One region of the Aeromonas sp. ASNIH7 genome, then DNA from elsewhere that is predicted to be linked to it. Evidence: riboswitches for the same ligand, from Rfam matches in the RefSeq annotation. Region 1 holds a riboswitch; each other region holds the start of a gene.
What was found. Region 1 has a riboswitch for cyclic di-GMP ahead of C2U47_RS14800 (glycosyl hydrolase family 18 protein). Riboswitches for the same ligand answer to the same signal wherever they lie in the genome.
Positions count from the first base shown of each region.

Region 2: it holds a riboswitch for cyclic di-GMP, as region 1 does, so the genes downstream of both, C2U47_RS04970 (glycosyl hydrolase family 18 protein) here and C2U47_RS14800 (glycosyl hydrolase family 18 protein) in region 1, are expected to answer to the same signal.
Region 3: it holds a riboswitch for cyclic di-GMP, as region 1 does, so the genes downstream of both, gbpA (N-acetylglucosamine-binding protein GbpA) here and C2U47_RS14800 (glycosyl hydrolase family 18 protein) in region 1, are expected to answer to the same signal.

Region 1 covers NZ_CP026226.1:3,141,366-3,146,480, forward strand. The annotation lists partial or broken gene C2U47_RS14785 (ExeM/NucH family extracellular endonuclease) at 1-985, opposite strand, end outside; gene C2U47_RS14790 (IS4-like element ISAeme22 family transposase) at 1,079-2,509, shown strand; partial or broken gene C2U47_RS14795 (ExeM/NucH family extracellular endonuclease) at 2,523-2,903, opposite strand; cyclic di-GMP riboswitch class I at 3,196-3,279, shown strand; gene C2U47_RS14800 (glycosyl hydrolase family 18 protein) at 3,392-5,115, shown strand, end outside.
Region 2 covers NZ_CP026226.1:1,091,017-1,096,131, reverse strand. The annotation lists gene C2U47_RS04975 (hybrid sensor histidine kinase/response regulator) at 1-2,579, shown strand, start outside; cyclic di-GMP riboswitch class I at 2,781-2,867, shown strand; gene C2U47_RS04970 (glycosyl hydrolase family 18 protein) at 2,979-5,115, shown strand, end outside.
Region 3 covers NZ_CP026226.1:2,885,079-2,890,193, forward strand. The annotation lists gene C2U47_RS13580 (sulfate/molybdate ABC transporter ATP-binding protein) at 1-191, shown strand, start outside; gene cbl (HTH-type transcriptional regulator Cbl) at 308-1,255, shown strand; gene gbpA (N-acetylglucosamine-binding protein GbpA) at 1,367-2,788, opposite strand; cyclic di-GMP riboswitch class I at 2,849-2,934, opposite strand; gene C2U47_RS13595 (methyl-accepting chemotaxis protein) at 3,164-4,843, opposite strand.

The DNA.
Region 1 (5,115 bases):
CCCCGCTCGGGGTGAGCAGGGCGGGGCGGTAGATCATGGCCACCATGATGGCGTCGCCGCCAAAGAAGCGATCCTCCGTGAGCAGGGCCTTGGGCAGGGTGACGAAGGCGTAGTGCTTGCTCGCCTCCTTCTGCCTGGCGTTGAGGCTCTCCACCAGATCGTGGAGGGCTGCGTGCTCGTCAAAGCCGTTGTTCTCCATCTCCATCAGGCCGAGCAGGTCGGCGTCCATCTCGGTGATGGCGTTGACGATCTTGGCGCGCTGCAACTGGAACTCCTCCAGGCTCTTGGCGCCGCGGTTGCAGCCCTTGGCGCTGTCCGCATCCGCCTGATCCGCGCAGAGCACGTTGAGGGCGCCCCCCACGCTGGAGTGGCTGGTGAAGTAGTTGAGCACGTTGAAGCTGCCGATGCGAAGGTCAGTGCCATCCAGGCGGGCCGGGGCGCTCTGGCGGTCGTTGTCGCCGGTGCGCAGCAGATCCCCCGCGGTGATGGTCTGATCCCGGGGCACGATCAGGCGGTACTCGTTGTAGCTGTAGCCGACCATGGCCTCCAGATTGACAGGGGCATCGCCGATGCGCAGGTAACCCTGCTCCGGCTCCCAGGCGGGCAGCCAGGGGAGCTTGCCGTCCCCCGCCTTGACGTCCGACTCGAGGAAGACCCGGTTGCTGGCGTTGGCCTCGGCCAGCGCCACGGCCTCGGGGCTGCTCGCCACATGGAGCTGGGTCGGCTTCATCAGCGGGGCGCCGTGAGCGAGCACCAGGTTGTTGCGCCGGGCGGCATAGTCGTAGCTGAAGTTGCGGCTTATCTTGAGGGCGCTGTCGGCGTCAAGGCGTACCCGCATCCCTTCGTGACGCTCCAGGGCCCGGGCCAGGGTTTCCCCCTCCAGTACCCGCAGCGCCGTGGCGGCCGGGGCGGCGCCCTGGGCCAGGGTTGTCAGGCGCGGCGTGCTGCCGTCAAACAGGGGCTTGAGCTGGGTGTGGCCGTAATACCTGACTCTTATACACAAGTAGCGCCCTGAACGGAACCATTCCCGTTTTCCAGGATCTGATCTTCCATGTGACCTCCTAACATGGTAACGATCATGATAACTTCTGCTCTTCATCGTGCGGCTGACTGGGCTAAATCTGTGTTCTCTTCGGCGGCGCTGGGTGATCCTCGCCGTACCACCCGTCTGGTTAACGTCGCCGCTCAATTGGCAAAATGTTCTGGAAAATCAATAACCATCTCATCAGAGGGCTGTGAAGCCATGCAGGAAGGCGCTTACCGATTTATCCGCAATCCCAACGTCTCTGCCGAGGCGATCAGAAAGGCTGGCGCCATGCAAACCGTCAAGTTAGCTCAGGCGTTTCCCGAACTGCTGGCCATTGAGGACACCACTTCTTTGAGTTATCGCCACCAGGTCGCCGAAGAGCTTGGCAAGCTGGGTGCTATTGGAGATAAATCCCGCGGATGGTGGGTTCACTCCGTTCTCTTGCTCGAGGCCACTACATTCCGCACCGTAGGATTACTGCATCAGGAGTGGTGGATGCGCCCGGATGACCCTGCCGACGCGGATGAAAAGGAGAGTGGCAAATGGCTGGCTGCGGCCGCAACTAGCCGGTTACGCATGGGCAGTATGATGAGCAACGTGATTGCGGTCTGTGACCGCGAAGCCGATATCCATGCTTACCTGCAGGACAAACTGACACATAAAGAGCGATTTGTAGTGCGCTCCAAGCACCCGCGCAAGGACACTGGCTCCGGATTGTATCTGTACGACCATCTGAAAAACCAACCGGAGCTGGGTGGCTATCAGATCAGCATCCCGCAAAAGGGCGTGGTGGATAAACGCGGTAAACGTAAAAATCGACCCGCCCGCAAGGCGAGCTTGAGCCTGCGCAGTGGGCGCATCACGCTAAAACAGGGGAATATCACGCTCAATGCGGTGTTGGCCGAGGAGATTAACCCGCCCAAGGGTGAGACCCCGTTGAAATGGTTGTTGTTAACCAGTGAACCCGTCGAGTCACTAGCCCAAGCCTTGCGGGTCATCGACATATACACCCATCGCTGGCGGATCGAGGAGTTCCATAAGGCATGGAAAACCGGAGCTGGAGCCGAGAGGCAACGCATGGAGGAGCCGGATAATCTGGAGCGGATGGTCTCGATCCTCTCGTTTGTCGCGGTCAGGCTGTTACAGCTCAGAGAAAGCTTCACGCTGCCGCAAGCACTCAGGGCGCAAGGGCTGCTAAAGGAAGCGGAACACGTAGAAAGCCAGTCAGCTGAAACGGTGCTGACTCAGGATGAATGTCAGCTACTGGGCTATCTGGACAAGGGAAAACGCAAGCGCAAAGAGAAAGCAGGTAGCTTGCAGTGGGCTTACATGGCGATAGCCAGACTGGGCGGTTTTATGGACAGCAAGCGAACCGGAATTGCCAGCTGGGGCGCCCTCTGGGAAGGTTGGGAAGCCCTGCAAAGTAAACTGGATGGCTTTCTTGCCGCCAAGGATCTGATGGCGCAGGGGATCAAGATCTGATCAAGAGACAGCCGTAATACTCCTCGACCTTGGCCTCCAGACAGACCAGGGCGCCCGGCTGGATGTCCGGGTACTTGCTGGCGAAGTTCTTGTCGTTGAGGTAGACGAAAATGCCGTCCGACGTCTCGGGGTTGCCGTCCCCCTGCACATCCAGCAGGTAGAAGCCCTTGTTGAGGCTTTCCCCCAGACCCGAGACCACCGCCTTGACCGAGACGCTCTGGGCGCTTTCGAACTGATCGTCCGGGACGAGGGGGCTCTTGTCGCCGCTGCCCTGGATGGCGGGGATGGGGGTGAGGGCACTGTCGGCCGGGCAACTGAAGCCGGCGGCGTAGAGAGACGGGGACGCGAGCGCGAGCCCCACGGCCAGCGACAGCAGGGTAGGTGTTCCTTTCATGGGTATTCCTTTTTTTATTTTGCCAGTGTTTCCATAGCCTTGGCATCGTGGCCAAGGGCGCGCATTGTCACATTTCTGGCAGCTCTGACCAGTGAACCAACGCACATTATGAGGAGACAAAGGAGCCCATCTGCCATTTTTTGACGTGGCTAACAGTTTGATATTGATGATCTATTTGTCATCAGGTGGGAGCGAAAAGTGTGAGGCCGCCAGCATTCACATATTTTCCTTCGAGAATAAAGATTGAGCAGTGGTCACTTGCTTCCTATACTCGAGCCGTTCCTCACGGAACCCAGGCAAAGGGCAAACCGGCAGTGATGCCGGGACGCAAAGCCTCCGATCTGTCCCATCCGGGCCAGACAGCGGGGTTACCCAGGGTGACTTGAGGGTTTGTGGCCCGTCCATGGCCTGTTGTCGCTCCCTTGTTCCCTGTTGCGATTGCGCTTTTCCCGGTATTGAAGCCAAGACAAAACAAGGAAGATAACAATATGCAACAGATCTTGAGGCCCAGCAGGCTTGCCATGCTGGTCGCCCTTGCGGCCGTCCCTGCCTGGGCGCAGGCCGCTTACCCCGCCTATCAGGCCGGCACCGCCTACAAGGCTGGCGACATCGTCAGCAACGCAGGCGCCCTCTATGAATGCAAGGAATTCCCTTACTCCGGCTGGTGCGGCGCGTCCCCCTACCACTATGCCCCCGGGGTCGGCACCGTCTGGGCCGATGCCTGGAAGCTGTATGGTGGCGAGGTGCCGCCACCGTCCCTGGTCGTCGCCATCGGCTCCCCCGCCGTGGGTGCCAGCGTCAGCGAGGGGGCCAGTGTGGCCCTGGCGGTGACGTTGAGCGGCCCGGTCACGGCGCTCGCCCGGGTGGAATACCTCATCGACGGCACCCTGGTCGCCACCGCCACGGCTTCTCCCTGGAGTGCCAGCTGGTCTGCTGCCGGTGCGGGCAATCACGCCCTCAAGGCCCGGGCGCTGGATAAAGACGGCAAGGTGCTGAGCGAGGCGGATTCGAGCTTCAAGGTCGCCGCCGTGGTGGCGCCAGAGGCGCCCAGGGTGAGCATCGCAAGCCCCGCCGCCGGTGCCAGGGTGACCCTGGGCCGCGCCCTCACCGTGAGCGGCAATGTCACCGACGCCAATGACGACGTCGCCAAGGTCGAGCTCTTCGTGAATGGCCAGAAGGTGGGCGAGGACACCAGCGCCCCCTGGCAGCTGAGCTGGACGCCCCAGAACAAGGGGCTGACCGGCCTCAAGCTGGTGGCGACCGACAAGACCAACCTCTCTGGCGAGTCGGCCCAGGTGGACGTGCAGGTGGAAGAGGCGGCCCTGCCCCCTACCGGCGGCAACCTCTCCTGCGACGTGCGCCAGATCTACCGCGCCGACGGCAGCGAGTGCATGGGGGATGACCACGGCCGCCGCGTCATCGGGTATTTCACCTCCTGGCGCACCGGCAAGAACGGCCTGCCCGCCTACCTGGTGAGCGACATTCCCTGGGACAAGATCACCCACATCAACTACGCCTTCGCGGCGGTGGACGAGCAGAGTCACACCATCAAGGTGGATGACGCCGCCACCAAGCTGACCTGGAACGGGGTGCCGGGCGCCGAGATGGATCCGGAGTTCGCCTATCAGGGCCACTTCAACCTGCTGTCCAAGTACAAGAAGCAGTACCCGGACGTGAAGACCCTCATCTCCGTCGGGGGCTGGGCCGATACCCGCGGCTTCTACGCCGCCACCACCAAGGGTGACTGCTCGGTCAACACCGCCGGCATCAACGCCTTTGCCGACTCGGCCGTGGGCTTCATCCGCCAGTACGGCTTCGATGGGGTGGATATCGACTACGAGTACCCCACCTCTATGAAGGATGCGGGCAACCCCAACGATTTCCCGCTCTCCAACCAGTGTCGCGGCAAGCTCTTTGCGAACTATGAAGTGCTGATGAAGACCCTGCGCAACAAGCTCGACAGCGCCGGCACCGAGGACGGTCGCAAGTACATGCTGACCATCGCCTCGCCGGCCTCGGCCTACCTGCTGCGCGGCATGGAGAACTTCCAGGTCACCCAGTACCTCGACTACGTCAACCTGATGACCTATGACTTCCACGGTGCCTGGAACCACTTCGTCGGTCACAACGCCGCCCTGTTCGACAACAAGGCGGATCCCGAGTTGTCCCAGTGGGGTGTCTACACCCAGGCCCAGTTTGGCGGCATCGGCTA
Region 2 (5,115 bases), 2.1 Mb from region 1:
GGCCGCTGGCGCTGGCAGGCAAGCAGTGGGTCGGGGCAGACATGGCCTCGGACACCTATGTGATAAGCCTCCCCATGTCCCTCGGATTCGACGGCATGGCGATGCTGGCATTTCTCGGCGGTACCTCGGCGGCCACCGGCATGGTGATCGTCTGCACCATCGCCCTGGCCATCATGGTGAGCAACGATCTGGTGTTGCCGGTCCTGCTGCGCCGGGTCTGGCAACAGGGGCGGGACGAGCGCCTGATGCGGTTGCTGCTGCAGGTGCGTCGGGGCGCCATCTTGCTGATTTTGCTGGCGGCCTGGGCGCTCTATCTCTGGCTCGGGGATCTCACCAGTCTGTCGCGCATCGGTTATCTTTCGTTCGGGGCCGTGGCCCAGTTCGCACCGGCCCTGCTGCTCGGCCTGTACTGGCGTCATGGCAATCGCAAGGGGGTCTATCTCGGGCTCGCCCTCGGGGTCAGCCTCTGGTTCGTGACCCTGCTGGCGGAGAGCGGACTGCTGGCTGGCTCCCCCCTCGAAGCCCTGCTGGCGCCCCCAGACTGGCCGGCGGTGCGGGATCTGAGCCTGGGGGCCTGGTGCCTCTTCCTGAGTCTTCTGCTCAACCTCGCCGGCTATGTGGCGGGCTCCCTGCTGTCACGGGCGGCGGTGAGCGAGCGGCTGCAGGCCGCCAACTTCGTCGGCAAGACGAGCCGGGATACCTCGGCGCTCTATCATGCGCGGGTCTCGGTGAAGGAGCTGGAGATGCTGGCGGCCCGCTTCGTCGGTTCCAGCCGCGTCAAACGGGCTTTCGGCCGCTTCGCCGGCGAGCGGGGAGGCACCTTGGCGCCCCAGATGCAGGCCTCCGCCGAGCTCATCGCCCACACGGAGCGACTGCTGGCGGGGGTATTCGGCACCTCGTCCGCCCGCCTGGTGCTGGCCTCTGCCCTGCAGGGACGCAACATGCAGCTCGAGGAGATCGCCACCATAGTGGACGAGGCCTCCGACATGTTCCGCTTCAACCGCGGCCTGTTGCAGGGGGCAATCGAACACATGGGGCAGGGGATCTCCGTGGTGGACAGGGAGCTCAGGCTGGTGGCCTGGAACCGACGCTACATCGAGCTGTTCTCCTATCCCCCCGGTCTCATTCAGGTGGGCCGTTCCATCGAGGAGATCATCCGCTACAACGCTGGACAGGGGTTGTGCGGCCAGGGAGACATCGAGGCCCAGGTGGCGCGGCGGGTTGCCTTCATGAAGCGTGGCAGCCCCCATGTCTCGGCGCGGGAGCGTCCCGATGGCCGAGTCATCGAGATGCAGGGCAACCCCATGCCTGCGGGGGGCTTTGTCATGACCTTCACCGATATCACCCCGTTCAGGGCGGCGGAGCGGGTGCTGCGGGAAGCGAACGAGCACCTGGAGGCGCGGGTGGCTGAGCGCACCCACGAGCTCTCCGAACTCAACCGCCAACTGCTGCTGGTAAACCAGCAGGTGGAGAGGGCAAATCAGTCCAAGAGCCGGTTCCTTGCGGCGGTGAGCCACGACCTGACCCAGCCGCTGAACGCGGCCAAGCTCTTCACCTCCTCCTTGCTGGAGATGCTGCCCCCGGAAGACGAACCGGCCCGCATCGCTCGCCACATTGACGACGCCCTGGGGGCGACCGAGGATCTCATCACGGATCTGCTGGACATCTCGCGCCTCGAGGCGGGCAAGTTCAAGGCGAAGAAGCTCGATTTCGCCCTGAGCGATGTGCTGGACAATCTCAAGGCGGAATTCGGCGTGCTGGCCCAGGCCGGTGGGATCCAGTTCTCCGTGGTGGAGAGCCGCCTTGCGGTCTACAGCGATGTGCGCTTGCTGCGGCGGGTGTTGCAGAACTTCCTCACCAACGCATTTCGCTACAACCCCGGCGGTCGGGTGCTGCTCGGCTGTCGCCGCATGGGGGAGAAGGTGCGCATCGAGGTGTGGGACAACGGCCCCGGCATCCCGGAGGGAAAGCAGGAGGCGATCTTCGACGAGTTTTCCCGCCTCGATCACTCCCGCACAGCCAGAGAGCAGGGGCTTGGCCTCGGGCTCGCCATCGCCCGCGGCATCTCGCTGGTGCTGGGTCATCAGCTCTCCCTGCGCAGCTGGCCCGGAGCGGGGTCCGTCTTTGCCATCACCCTGAACCTCGCGACCCGGCCCGTCATCCCCAGCCAGGTGACGACCCCGGCCCTGCGAGACAGTCAGCTGGAAGGGGTCAGGATCCTCTGCATCGACAACGAGGAGGATATCCTCATCGCCATGGCCTCGCTGTTGGGACGCTGGGGCTGCGAGGTGCGCTGTGTCCAGAGCCTGGAGCAGGCGGAAGAGATCATCGACGGCGGCTTCCTGCCTGCGCTGGTGCTGTCGGATTATCACCTGGATGACGGCAAGACCGGGTTGCAGGCGCTGCACATGATCAGGCTGGCCCACGGCAACGGTATCGGCGGCATCATCATCAGTGCGGATCGCAAGAGCGAGTTGCAGGCACAGATCCGTGAGCACGGCTTCGGCTACGTGAGCAAACCGGTCAAACCTCTCAAGCTGCGCGCCCTGATGAACAGCCTGCTGATGCCGGTTCAGTGACTGGTCTCACAGAATCGAGCATTGGCTGAACATTTTTTTGATGCCATCCAGGCGCCATGATCGGCGATGATGGCGCCACTTTTGTCGCCATTTGCCGAGTTTGGTGATAATTGAGTCTTGTTGGGTGTCACTTTTGGCAGGCGGCACCCGGGCGACTCTCCTCTATAGTCATTCGGCGATTATTTTTGTCGCAAATCAAGTTGTGCAAAAAGGCAAACCGGATGAAAGTCCGGGACGCAAAGCTTCCGGTCTAAGGGTCTGCGTACCTAGGATAGCGGGGCCACCACAGGTTGTATCGTCCATGGGCCAAGCCATGGTTGCGATGTTGTCTGCGTTACCTGGCAGGTTGCGTTGCCTTTTTCGTTGTTAATTCCAATAACGAAATAAGGAAGTTCAAATATGTTAAGTCCAAAACTTTCCCTGCTGGCGCTTCTGGTCGGGGGGCTTTGCACTACCTCCGCCTTCGCCGCTGCCCCGGGCAAACCCACCATTGGCTCCGGCCCCACCAAGTTTGCCATCGTTGAAGTCAATCAGGCTGCTTCGGCCTACAACCAGCTGGTGACCGTCCACAAGGATGGCGCTCCCGTCAGCGTGACCTGGAACCTCTGGTCCGGTGACGTCGGACAGACCGCCAAGGTACTGCTCGACGGCAAGGAGGTGTGGTCAGGCCCGGCCTCCGCCGCGGGTACCGCCAACTTCAAGGTCACCAAGGGGGGGCGTTACCAGATGCAGGTGGCCCTGTGCAACGCCGATGGCTGCACCCTCTCCGACAAGAAGGAGCTGATGGTCGCCGATACCGACGGCAGCCACCTGGCGCCGCTCAATGCGCCCCTCAAGGAGAACAACAAGCCCTACGCCAACAAGTCCGGCAAGGTGGTGGGGGCCTACTACGTGGAGTGGGGTGTCTATGGTCGCAAGTTCACCGTGGACAAGATCCCGGCCCAGAACCTGACCCATATCCTCTACGGCTTCACCCCCATCTGCGGTGGCAACGGCATCAACGACAGCCTCAAAGAGATCTCCGGCAGCTTCGAGGCGTTGCAGCGCTCCTGTGCGGGCCGCGAAGACTTCAAGGTCTCCATCCATGATCCCTGGGCGGCGATCCAGATGTCTCAGGGCAACCTCAGCGCCTGGGATGAGCCCTACAAGGGCAACTTCGGCAACCTGATGGCCCTCAAACAGGCCCACCCGGACCTCAAGATCCTGCCGTCTGTCGGCGGATGGACCCTCTCCGATCCCTTCTATTTCCTGGGTGACAAGACCAAGCGCGATACCTTCGTCGCCTCGGTCAAAGAGTTCCTGCAGACCTGGAAATTCTTCGACGGCGTGGACATCGACTGGGAGTTCCCGGGCGGACAGGGGGCCAACCCCAGCCTGGGCGGCCCGAATGACGGCGCTACCTATGTGGTGCTGATGAAGGAGTTGCGAGCCATGCTCGATGAACTGGAAGCCGAGACCGGCCGCCAGTATGAGCTGACCTCGGCCATCAGCGCCGGCGGTGACAAGATTGCCAAGGTGGATTATCAGGCGGCCCAGCAGTACATGGACCACATCTTCCTGATGAGCTACGACTTCAGCGGCGCCTTCGACCTGACGAATCTGGCCCACCAGACCAACCTCTTTGCCTCCAGCTGGGATCCGGCCACCAAGTACACCACCGACAAGGGCGTCAAGGCGCTGCTGGGTCAGGGGGTGACACCGGGCAAGATAGTGGTGGGGGCGGCCATGTATGGCCGTGGCTGGACCGGAGTGAAGAACTACCAGGCCGGCAACCCCTTCACCGGCACCGCTACCGGACCGGTGAGCGGTACCTGGGAAAATGGCGTGGTGGATTACCGCGACATCGTCAACAACCGCATGGGCGCAGGCTGGGAGCAGGGCTATGACGAGTCAGCCGAGGCCCCCTATGTCTTCAAGGCCAGCAGTGGCGACCTCATCACCTTCGACAACGACCGCTCGGTCAAGGCCAAGGGGCAGTACGTGCTGGCGAACCAGCTTGGCGGTCTGTTCGCCTGGGAAATTGATGCGGACAACGGCGACATCCTCAACGCCATGCACGAGGGGCTGGGCCACGGCGAGGGTACGCTGCCGCCGGTCAACAAGCCGCCGGTTGCCAATGCCGGCAGCGATCTGAGTGCCACCGGTCCGGCCGAGGTGACCCTCAACGGCAGCGCCTCCCATGATCCGGAAAACGGGGCGCTGACCTACAGCTGGAAACAGGTCTCCGGACCCCAGGCCAGCCTGCTGGATGCCACCCAGGCCAAGGCCCGTGTGGTACTGGATGCCGTCAGCAGCGACATCAATCTGGTGTTCGAGCTGACCGTGACCGACGATCAGGGGCTCTCGGCCAAGGATCAGGTGGTGGTCACCAACAAGGCGCCGCAGCCGAACCTGCCCCCCGTGGTCAGCGTACCGGCCAGTGCGACCGTCGAGGCCGGCAAGCAGGTGAGCATCAAGGCCACCGCTTCCGACCCCAATGGTGATGCCTTGAGCTATCAGTGGACAGTGCCGGCCGGGCTCAGCGCCACCGGTCTGG
Region 3 (5,115 bases), 260 kb from region 1:
TTCGCGCCACCATTACCCGCCTGCTGCCCATGGGGCCGCGCATCCGGGTGGAACTGCGTGGCGATGGGGAGACGGGAGGCGCCCACTACGAGGCCGAACTGAGCAAGGAGGCCGCCCGCGCTTTTGCTCCCGGCCAGGGGGTGCGCCTGGTGGCCAGGCAGGCACAGCTCTATCCCGACTACCAGATCTGAGGGCAAGCCGCGAGGTGCGGCCCTCTGTCAGGCTTGCTGCCGGGCCATGATCCCGGCAATCCATAACAAGAGGACGGTGGCACGAGCCACCGCCACTCAGCGCAGGAGGCGATGAGGTGAACTTTCAGCAATTGCGAATCATTCGGGAGGCGGCACGACGGGATTACAACCTGACCGACGTGGCCAATGCCCTCTTTACTTCCCAGTCCGGGGTCAGCCGCCACATTCGCGAGTTGGAGGAGGAGCTGGGGCTCGCCCTTTTCATTCGCTATGGCAAGCGTCTGCTCGGTATGACCGAGCCGGGCAAGGAGTTGCTGGTGATCGCCGAGCGTATCCTGGGGGATGCCGACAACATCCGCAAACTGGCGAGCACCTTTGCCAATCGCGACTCGGGCCGGCTGCTCATCGCGACCACTCATACCCAGGCCCGTTATGCCCTGCCGAGGGTAGTGAAGGCGTTTCGGGAGCAATTTCCCCTGGTACAGCTGGAGCTGCGTCAGGGGAGCCCGGAGGAGATAGTGCGGCTGGTGCAGACCGGTGAGGTGGACATCGGCATCAGCAGCGAGCAGCTCGACAAGAGCGAAGGGGTGGTGGCCTTTCCCTACTACCGCTGGCACCACAATATCGTCGTGCCGGAGCAGCACCCCCTCACCGCCGAGCGGGAGCTGACCCTGGCCGCTCTGGCCCACTGGCCCATCGTCACCTATCAGGCCGGCCTCACCGGTCGGGCACGGGTGGATGATGCCTTTGCCGAGGCGGGCATAGTGCCGCAGATCCTGCTGACCGCCCAGGACTCAGACGTCATCAAGACCTATGTCGAGCTGGAGATGGGGGTGGGCATACTGGCGGACATGGCGTTCGATTCCCAGCGGGACAAGGGGCTGGTGCAACTGGACGGCAGTCGGTTGTTTGCGCCGCACACCGCCTGGATCGGCCTCAAGCAGGGGCAGTTCCAGCACAACTTTGCCTGGCAGTTCATCCAGCTCTGCAACCCCGAGCTGGCGCTGGCGGAGATCCAGGCCCGCGCCATGAGCAACGAGCCCCTGCTCGACTATCAGATCTGAACCGAGGGATGGATGAAAAACGGGGAGCCATGGGCTCCCCGTTTGTTTGATGTTGACCTGATCTGGCACCGGAAGCGCCGAGCGGCTTCTCGCCAGGTCGGATACGTCCCATCACTGCGCTGTCCAGGCCTCCTGCCAGTGGGAGCCTACGCCCGGTTCATACTGGGTGGCCGTGCTCGCCCACTGGCTGCACCAGCCGCTGTAGGGGAAGGGTTTGCACTGATAGACCTTGCCGTTCTTCGGCTGCAGCACCCGGGTTCCGGCGGTGTAGGACTTGAGGCCGTCCGGGAAAGTGAACTGGTAATCGCCCCCGCTTGCCGGATCCTTGAACATGAGGTCCAGGGTCTGCTGCACCGCGTCACCACCGGCCTTGGGCTTGCCCTCGATCACCAGCTGATGGTGGCCTGCACTCAAGCCGGTCAGCGCCATGGAGAAACTCTGGCTGCCGTCCTTGATGTCGGCACTGCTCTGTCCCCTGGCGACACCGCCGTGGTCATAGAGGGTGTTGGTGATGGCGAGATCCCCCTGGGCCGTGACGGTGAAAGTCAGGGTGAGCTTGCCGTTGTCGAGCGTGTAGTCGCTCGCCAGACCGCTCACGCTGATCCCGTTCTCAACCGGGGGCTGCTGTTGCTCAAGCTGGATCTCGACCCGTTGCAGGTTGCTGCCAGCCTTGAGGTAGACCGGGTTCTGGCCATAGACGGGGTTGAACTGGCCGTCCGTGCCTTGCTGGCCCGCACGGATCTGGCTCTGCTCGGCGTTGATCTTGCTCGCCAGGGCGTGGGCCCAGTTGTTCTTCTGGCCCTGCTCGGTGCTGGCGATGGTCAGCTCGGTCTGGAGATCGGTGCGCTCGCCATTGGCATCGAACACCCGGGTTCTGGCTTTGTCACCCGCCACCAGGTCGATGGAGGGATAGATGGTCCCTCCCTGGTTCCAGGTCAGCGGTGGCTGGGTGCCATCCTTGAACCGGGCGTCGATCAGGTTGTAGAAGCTGTTGGCGGTATCCCCTACCTCCCACACCCCGAGAATGACCTGATAACCGGTACGCGGGGGCAGGGTGCACTGATGGGTCACCTGTTTGGGGGGCTGCACCATGTTGCCCTCGATGACGCAGAAGGGATTGAGATCGAACGCATCCCGGGTGAGGGGCTGGTTCGGGTTCCAGTCCTGCTTGGTGAGGTAGTAGCGCCAGTTGCGGGTCACGTGGTTGGCGGTGAAGGTCCAGCTGATGGCGAAGGGACCGGCCTGCACTTCACGCTTGGTCCAGCGATCGAGGGTCTGGGTGTTGAGCTCGCCGAATTGGGGGTGACCGGCCGAGGCTATCTGGCCGTCGGCGGGGCCGCCATCGGGGAAGCCGGAGGGGGCTTCCAGGCTCTGGGGTTCCCACTGGATGGCGCCACACTGGCTGTTGCCCCCTGTCTTGCACAGGTAGTTGCGCCCTTCGGGCTGGCTGATGTAGCCGTGAGCGAGTACGCCGCCACTGGCCAGCAGCGCCAGCGCTGCCGCGAGATGGGTGAGTCGGATATTTGCTGCCATACATTCCTCTGTTCGGTGATGTGGGCAGTCACGTTGGCAGGGGAGTTCCCCGAAACACGGTGCTGCAACCCCGCTATCCTGGACAGCTTGTCTTTAGACCGGAGGCTTTGCGTCCTGGCCTTTCAACCAGTTTGCCAAATGACTACAGAAAGGATCATGGTGCCGCCTGTGGCGACCACTCATCATGACTATATTTTGTTAAAAAAATAAGTGTGAAAATTGACAGTGCCATCTCATCGGAGCAGCGCATCAGCAGCAGATCACTCCATCGGGATCTGCGCGCTGGTTCAGTGCGAGAGGGTGGCCCGGGAGAGGCTCCCGTGGCCATGACAGGAAAGGAGCCCCTGCCAGACTGGCAGGGGTTCACGGGGCCACTCAGTGGCGGGGTTGCATGCCTGCTCGGGAAGAGGACGCCTGGGTCGGTCGCATCATCCTGTCCTGGGCTTGGGCGTTGTCCAGCTTGAACACCGCCAGTCGCTCGTCGAGGCTTCGGGAGAGACCGGCCAGCAGTTCGCTCTCCTGGGCCAACTGGGAGGCCGCCTGGGACATCTCGAGTGCCGAGTCGTTGATGCCGCTGACGTTGCGGTTCATGTCTTCCGCCACCATGCTCTGCTGCTCCGCCGCCGTGGCGATCTGGGTCGCCATGTCGCTCACGTGCTGGATGTGATTGACGATGAGGGAGAGATCCTGCCCCGCCTTCTCGGACTGGTTGACGCTGCTCTCCGCCAGCTTGCGGCTGGCGTCCATGGCGTTGGCGGCGGTGACAGCCCGTTGCTGCAACTGGGTGATGGTACTCTGGATCTCCTCGGTGGAGTGGCGGGTGCGACTGGCCAACTGGCGCACCTCGTCGGCCACCACGGCGAAGCCACGGCCCTGCTCGCCGGCCCGGGCCGCCTCGATGGCGGCGTTGAGGGCCAGCAGGTTGGTCTGCTCCGAGATGGCGCTGATGACCGCCGTCACCTCGCTTATCTGCATCACCCCCTCCTTGAGCTGGTTGACCTGCGAGGTGGCCTGATCCACCTCGGTGGCCAGCGCCTGGATGCCGTGCACGCTGGCATGGACATCCTGGTTGCCGAGCCCGGCCTCGCTGGTGGCATCCTGGGTGTCGCGGGCCGTATTCTCGGCGTGACCCGCCACGTCGGCGATGGTGGCGCTCATCTCGTTCATGGCGGTGGCGAGCTGGGCGAGCTGATCCCGCTGACTGTTGACCGCCTGGTTGGTCTGTTCGGCGGAGGCGGCGATGCGCAGGGCGGCATCCGCCACGTTGCGGGCCCCCAGGCTCGCTTCCAGCAGGGCGCGGCGGATGGCATCCAGCCCCTGGTTGGTGGAGCTGGCGACGGCGCCGAGCTCATCCCTGCCCAGCACCGGGATGCTGACCACCAGATCGCCAGCTGCGACCCGGGCCAGGGCCTTGTTGATCTCGGCCAGGGGATTGACGATGGAGCGGCTGATGGCGAGTCCCAGCAGCCCCATCAACAGGATCACCAGCAAGGTGGCGCCACCCATCCACTCATATTGCGACCACATAGTGGCCTCAATGTCCTGCAACAACACACCGGAGCCCAGGATCCAGCCCCAGGGCTGGTAGCCCGTCACCAGCGACATCTTCTGGGCCGCCTCGCCGGACGGGGAGACCCACTGATACTCCAGCCTGCCCTGGTGGCCGCCCTTGCCGAGATCCACCATGTGCTGCCAGTGGGACTCGGCAGGGTTGTTGCCCATCTGCTGGCCGACCAGCTCGGGTTTGGCGGGATGCACCACCACCCGACGGTCTTCATCCAGTACGAACAGGTAGTTGTCCCCGTCAAAGCGCATGCTGTCGAGCATGGCCTTGGCCTGTGCCTTGGCCTGCTCCGGGGGGAGGGTGGCGGCCAGGGCCTGGATCCGGCTCATGGCCAGATCCAGCACCGCCTGCAGCCTGGCTTCCCGTTCACTCATCAGATTGCGGTGCAGGGCACTGGCCGAGATGAGCAGCAGTGCGATGAAGCCGACCAGGGCCAGTGAGAGCAGCAGCATCAGTTTGCGACTCACGGCAATATCACCGAGCTTGAACATAGTCTTATCCTTACTTTCCCATGCGGGTCTGATTGTGGCCGTTCTAGCGGCCGGACCTGATTATTGTTGTTTTTAACATACCATTAACTTTCAATGGGTTGCGGTGGAAAACAGCCAATTGAGCAGTTTGACAACCAGTATAGCCAGCAGACAGAAACCCTCGCTTTTGATAGCGTGATGGCGCGCATCCCGGCGCACAATTTGTCTGCTCCATTCGCAAGAAGTGTGAATGGGTTGGCATTTCACCAAAAAGGAGTGGGCGCCCCCGTGGT